One region of the Aeromonas sp. FDAARGOS 1414 genome, then DNA from elsewhere that is predicted to be linked to it. Evidence: predicted binding sites of a transcription regulator. Region 1 holds the regulator's gene; the other holds the start of a gene.

What was found. The regulator MetJ, encoded in region 1, represses methionine synthesis genes. The targets are predictions, from matches to a motif close to AGANNTCTAGANNTCT.
Region 2: metN (methionine ABC transporter ATP-binding protein MetN) is a predicted target of MetJ. The motif match lies at 2,420-2,435, and genes of this name have one in related genera.

Annotation. Positions count from the first base shown of each region.
Region 1 covers NZ_CP077210.1:3,109,136-3,112,543, reverse strand. The annotation lists gene I6L44_RS13955 (bifunctional aspartate kinase/homoserine dehydrogenase II) at 1-11, opposite strand, end outside; gene metB (cystathionine gamma-synthase) at 11-1,183, opposite strand; gene metJ (met regulon transcriptional regulator MetJ) at 1,404-1,727, shown strand; gene I6L44_RS13940 (AraC family transcriptional regulator) at 1,769-2,491, shown strand; gene I6L44_RS13935 (tRNA-binding protein) at 2,576-2,914, shown strand; gene I6L44_RS13930 (aromatic amino acid transport family protein) at 2,984-3,408, opposite strand, start outside.
Region 2 covers NZ_CP077210.1:10,656-14,063, forward strand. The annotation lists gene metQ (methionine ABC transporter substrate-binding lipoprotein MetQ) at 1-582, opposite strand, end outside; gene I6L44_RS00045 (methionine ABC transporter permease) at 608-1,261, opposite strand; gene metN (methionine ABC transporter ATP-binding protein MetN) at 1,242-2,285, opposite strand; gene I6L44_RS00055 (hypothetical protein) at 2,791-3,246, shown strand; gene ppgK (polyphosphate--glucose phosphotransferase) at 3,352-3,408, opposite strand, start outside.

The sequences.
Region 1 (3,408 bases):
TGCTGTTCCATTACTTCGCTACCTGTTCTGCCTGCTGCGCCTGTGCAAAAGCCTGTGCCAGATCGGCCACCAGATCTTCACCGTGTTCAATACCGACCGACAACCGCAGCAGCTGGGCGCTGATACCTGCTGCCTGCTGCGCGACCGGGGTCATGGCCCTGTGAGTCATGCTGGCCGGATGGGCCACCAGACTCTCCACTCCGCCGAGAGACTCGGCCACCGAGAAGAGGGCGAGGGCCGCGAGGAAGGCGCGAATGCCTGCCTCGCTGCAATCGAGTTCAAAACTTAGCATGGCGCCGAAGCCGGACTGTTGACGGCGCGCAATATCGTGGCCCGGATGGCTCGGCAGGCTGGGGTGATAGATGCGTTTCACCAGCGGCTGCTGTTGCAGGAAGGCGAGGATGCGATCGGTGTTCTCCTGATGGGTGCGCAATCTGGGGGCCAGAGTGCGCAGGCCGCGCAGGGTGAGGTAGGAATCGAATGCCCCGGAGGTGAGCCCCAGACAGTTGGCCCACCACACCAGCGACTCGGCCAGTGCGGCCTCCTTGGCAATCGCCACCCCGCCCACCACGTCTGAGTGACCGTTGATGTACTTGGTGGTGGAGTGCACCACCACATCGGCACCAAGTGCGAGCGGCTGTTGCAGCAGGGGGGAGAGGAAGGTGTTGTCCACCACTACCTGTGCACCCACCTCGTGGGCGGCGCTGGCGATGGCGCTGATATCCACCACCCGCAGCAGCGGGTTGGAGGGTGTCTCGACCCATACCAGCGCAGGTTTTTGCGCCAGCGCGGCGGCCAGTGCGGCCTCATCCCCCTGATCGACAAACTGCACCCGGTAGTGGCCCTTGGCCGCCAGATACTCGAACAGGCGCCAGGTGCCGCCGTAACAGTCGTGAGGGGCAATCAGCAGATCCCCAGCCTTGAGCAGTGCTGTGGTGACCAGATGGACGGCGCCCATGCCGGTGCCGGTGACCACGGCGCCAGCGCCCCCTTCCAGCGCCGCCAGCGCGTTCGCCAGATTGGTGCGGGTCGGATTGCCGGAGCGGGCATAATCGTATTGACGGGGCTCGCCAAAGTCGGCAAAGGTGTAGTTGCTGGAGAGGTAGATGGGGGGCACCACGGCACCGTGTTGCTGGTCTGTCTCAATCCCGGTGCGAACCGCTAGGGTGGCCTTGTGGGTCATGTTTCTCTCCTTGATCTCTCTGGACGGTGGCCGCTCTTCCTGCCACGCTGCTTTTGCCACACGCAATCGTGCCAATGCTGGCATCATGATGAACCACACTACGCCAGCTTAAAAAGGCCGTCAACACTTCTAGACGTCTAAATGGCTTTGCTGTTGGATTGCCATTAATTTCCTTAAGGGTTAAAATCCGCGCTCACGGCTAAATGAGAACAGGTGAGTCATGGGAACAGAGTGGAACGGCGACTACGTCAGCCCCTACGCGGAACACGGTAAGAAGAGCGAACAGGTCAAGAAGATTACCGTCTCGATCCCGCTCAAGGTGTTGAAAGTGTTGACCGATGAGCGCACCCGCCGTCAGGTGAACAACCTGCGTCATGCGACCAACAGCGAGCTGCTCTGTGAAGCCTTCCTGCACGCTTTCACCGGCCAGCCGCTTCCTTGCGACGAAGATTTGCGCAAGGATCATCCGGACAGCGTCCCTGCCGAAGCGCGCGCCATCATGGAAGCGCTGGGCAAAGAGATCGAAGATTTCGACAAGGAATAACCCCCAATGACGCGGCCCTGGCCGCGTCATTGCTATCTGCCATGTCCCGCTTCAGCCTGCGCCACTATCACCACCATGTCTGCAGCCATAGTCACGACTTTGCCCAGCTGGTGATCCCCCTCGACGGCCCCCTCGAGATCGAGGTGCAGGGCCGGGGGCGCAGGCTTGCCCCCGGTTCTGCCTGCATCATCGCCCCCGGTGAGCGACACGACTACGCCGCCGATCCTGCGCTTTCGTTTCTGGTGCAGGAGAGCGACTGGCTGCCCGGCGATCTGGCAGCTCACCCCTTTATCGAGCTGGATGAGCCCCAGCGCCACTACCTCGCGTTTCTGCACCGCATGGTGGCCGAAGGGCGACAGGTGGCGGGCATGGAGCAGGTGTGGCTCTCCCTGCTGGCTGAAGGGCAGGGGATGCAGAGCGCAGCCACGCCGCGTCTTGCCGCCCGCATCCTCAAGGTGCAACGCCATATCGATGCCAACCTCGCCGCCCCGCTGACCAATCAGCAACTCGCCGCCATCGCCTGCCTTGGCCAGAGCCAGTTCAAGCTCGCTTTTCGCCAGCAGTTGGGGATGAGCGTCTCCCACTACATTCGCAGTCGGCGCATGGCGCTGGCGTGTACCCTGCTTGCCTGCACGCAGCTGCCCGTCGGCGAGATTGCCAGCCGTTGTGGTTACCAGAATCAGGGGGCCTTCAGCGAGCGCTTCCTGGCCGAGACCGGGCTCATTCCATCCCTCTGGCGCCAACAAAACGGCCGCCTGCCGTAACGAAACGGCTGATCGCCGAAGACGGGATGCTCTCTTTGGGCCATGCTGCGGGTCATGCAAGGTGCACGATAAACTGGAGCCGAAATGGAGACGATTAGCTGGCAGGATTTCGAGATGGTGGAGTTGAGGGTGGGTACTCTGGTGCGGGTCGAGCCGTTCCCTGAGGCGCACAAACCGGCCTACAAGGTGTGGGCGGATTTTGGCCCCGAACTGGGGGTTCGCAAGAGCAGTGCCCAGATCACCACCCTCTACCAGCCAGAGCAGCTGGTGGGCCGCCAGATCATCGCCGTGGTCAACTTCCCGACCAAGCAGATAGGGCCGTTTCAGTCGGAGTTTCTGCTGACCGGTTTCTACCGGCCAGATGGCGCCGTGGTGATGGCCATTCCCGAGCAGGCGGTGGAGAACGGCGCCAAGCTGGGCTGAGTTCACGCCCGAACAGAGACAAGAGAGGCGACCCCGGGGTCGCCTCTCTTTGTTATCTGCTGCGAGTCGTTACTTCAACAGGCTGAAGATCAGCGCCGATACCGCCAGCGAACCGGTCAGCAGGATAAAGCCGTTGGTCCAGCCGTTACGGAAGCGGGCCAGCGCCTCCACCTTATAGATGGCAATCACCGGCATGATGAACAGGATCATGGCGATGACCGGGCCGGAAAGGGTCTCCATCAGCCCCAGAATACCCGGGTTGATGACGGCGGCACCCCAGATAGAGAAGAACATCAGGGCGATACCGACTTTGTCCGCCTTGGCCAACGGCAGGCCGGTGGGCTTGGCGATCAGGCTTTTCAGGCTTTCGCGGGCACCGAGGAAGTGGCCGAGGAAGGAGGAGCTGATGGCGATAAAGGCAATGAGCGGCCCCAGAGTCACGATCACCGGGTTGTCTGTGATGTTGGCGAGATAGGAGAGCACAGAGACGTTCT
Region 2 (3,408 bases), 1.4 Mb from region 1:
GGCCAAGTCCACGTCTTCCAGCGAGCGCGGCAGCTGGGCAGCTTCCAGCTCTACGATCTTGAAGTTGCGCGGGTTGCTGGCGATATCCAGCACTGTCGCTTCCAGACCGGCACCCTCTTTGAGCTTCAGCAGACCTTGCTTCTCCAGCAGGATCAGGGAACGGCCCAAGTTGGTCGGATCGTTCGGCACCGCGATCTGGGCGCCATCTTTCAGCTCGCTCAGCGCCTTGATCTTCTTGGAGTAACCGGCGATCGGGTAGACGAAGGTGTTGCCGACCGGCACCAGCTTGAAGCCGCGATCACGGATCTGGGCATCCAGATAGGGCTTGTGCTGGAAGGCGTTGACGTCGATGCTGCCATCGTTCAGCGCCACGTTCGGGGTGACGTAGTCGGAGAAGTTGACCACCTCGACGGTCAGGCCGTATTTCTCCTTGGCCACTTTGGCGGCCACTTCAACCAGTTCGGTCTCGGGGCCGGCGATGGCGCCTACTTTCAGGGTCTTGTTCTCTTCCTTTTGACCGCAACCGGCCAGTACCAGAGTGGCCAGCAGGGCTGCCGCAACGGATTTGATGCCAAATTTCATAAAACCTCCTGTCAGAAATCGACGATTAACGATGATCATATTTGTTGACCAGGCGCTCACCCGCGCTCTGGATGAGTTGAACCAGTACGACCAGAATAACCACGGTCACCAGCATGACGGTCGGGTCGAAGCGCTGATAGCCGTAACGAATACCCACATCGCCCAGACCACCGCCCCCGATGGCACCGGCCATGGCGGAGTAGTTCACCAGCGTGACGAGGGTGATAGTGACGCTGTTGAGGATGCCGGGCAGGGCCTCGGGCAGCAGCACCTTGGTGATGATTTGCAGCGGCTTGGCGCCCATCGCCTTGGCCGCTTCCAGCAGGCCGTCCGGCACTTCCATCAGGGCCCCTTCCACCAGACGGGCAATGAAAGGGATGCAACCGACAGTCAGCGGCACTATGGCAGCGATGGTGCCGATACTGGTGCCGACAATCAGCCGGGTTAGCGGAATGATGGCGACCAGCAGGATGATAAAGGGCACCGAGCGACCCACGTTGACCACCATACCCAGAGTACGGTTGAGCAAGGGGTTGGCCAGGATCTGGCCCGCCTTGGTCACATGCAGCGCTACGCCGAGTGGCAGGCCCAGCAGGCAGCCGAACAGGGCGGAGGCAAACACCATGATCAGGGTGTCGCCCAGGGCCGTGATGAGCAGATTAATCATGGCTTCGGACATAACCCATTACCTCCAGCTGAATGTGGTTGTCGATAAGGAACTGCTGGGTCGCCTCGCACTGGGCTTCATCCCCGAACAGCTCGGCCAGCAGGAAACCGAATTTGACGCCACCGGCGTACTCGATGTCCGCGCTCAGAATACTGATGTCGATATTGAAACGGCGGCTCGCCTCGGAGATCAGCGGCGTATCGACCGTGCTGCCGGTAAAGCCAAGCTTCACCAGCGGGTAGCTGCCCGGCACCCGCTCCGCACTCATCCGATCCTGATACTCTTGGGGTACTTCCAGGTGGATGGTGGAGTGGATGAAATCCCGCGCCAGCTGGGTCTTGGCATTGCTGAAGAACCAGGCCACTTCGCCCTGTTCGATCAGACGGCCGTCGCTGATGATGGCCACTTCGTCACAGATCCCCTTCACCACATCCATCTCGTGGGTGATGAGCAGGATGGTGAGCCCCAGCTTGACGTTGATCTCCTTGAGCAGGGTCAGGATCGAGCGGGTGGTCTGCGGGTCGAGGGCCGAGGTGGCCTCGTCGCAGAGCAGTACCTTGGGGGCCGGTGCCAGTGCACGAGCAATGGCGACGCGCTGTTTCTGACCGCCGGAAAGCTCGGACGGATAGGCCTGGGCACGGGCTTCCAGCCCGACCAGTGCCAGCAGCTCGGCAACCCGTTGCTGGATCTTCTCTTTGCTCCAGCCTGCCAACTCCAGCGGAAAGGCGATGTTGGCAAACACGGTGCGGGAGGCAAGCAGGTTGAAGTGCTGGAAAATCATCCCGATCTGGCGGCGAGCCTGGGTCAGATCCCGTTCGCTCAGGGCGACCAGATCCTGGCCATCAACGATGACTTGGCCCTCTGTCGGGCGCTCCAGCAGGTTGACACAACGAATGAGGGTACTCTTGCCGGCACCGGAGGCACCGATCACCCCGAAAATTTTGCCTTGGGGTACATGCAGACTCACATCACGCAGGGCGTGCACGGCGTCACTGCCTGTACCGTAGACTTTGTTGAGACCGATCAACTTAATCATGGATTCTTCCGTGCTAACAGCCTTAAAGCACAGGGCGCTACAGGCGGGGAAATTGGGCAGAGGTTCCACTGGGTTACTCTGTCATCATGGAGGATGATGCTAAGATGTCTGGATGGCCATGTCAACGCATGTTTTTACGTCTAGACGTCTAAAAAAGTGATAAGGATTTCTGTCTGGTGGATAACGATCAGGGTGGATATGTTACGTATCCAGATCCTGTTTCGCTTGCGTGGCACATGGCCGAATTAAAGATGGTTTATATCGGGTAAATGCTGGTTTTATTAGTTCGTCAGCCCGTTTCTGTTCACATCTGCTGTCTAGCCTGATGCTCCTCCATCGTTACATAAATTGCTGCACAAATCGTTCCCTATTCGCGACCGGATCACCTGACCGTCACTTTGTCGGCGTCAACCTTGATGCAGCGCAAGAGGGGCTCGGATAGGGATTGGGTCGGTGGCGCCGGTTTTTTATACTGATGATGTCGACAAGCATGGAGGGCTGTGCGATGAGATTCCAACAGATCAAAGAGTTGCTGCACTATCTTGAGCAGGTTCATCACCAGCTCGGACTCTGTTACGGGCGTTTGACCAGTCAGGTGGACAGCGAGCGCAGCCGGATGTTGCTGGTCTATCTGCAAGGGCGTGAGGATGCGGCCAGTGCCCATCTGCACGAATATGCTGCTCAGCTGGGAGAGGCGGTCAGGGAGACCTGGCTGAACCAGAGTTTCAGCGAGGATATGCTGCCTGCCATTACCCGCTTCGAGCTGCCGGCATCAGTCCAGACCCAGGATATCGTCACTCAGGTATGCCGTTGGGAAGAGCAGCTGGTGGGCGAGCTGAGTCATCTGGCCCGGGAGTGCCCGACACCGGCCACCACCGCCTTGCTCGAGAATCTGGCCAGGCTGGAGCAGACCCGCCTGACCCGACTGGTGCACGGAGTACATCGACTCGACGACATGTAACGGGTGATAAGCGCCAAACACGCAAGATGATGGCCAAACAAAAGGGCCCGGCAGCAGTGCCGGGCCCTTTCCATTGGATATCTGCTGACTTGCAGTGAGCGTCGGTTAGCCCTGCTGCTCGGCCGCGTAGAGGGCGGCCCCGATAATGCCCGCCTGATTGAG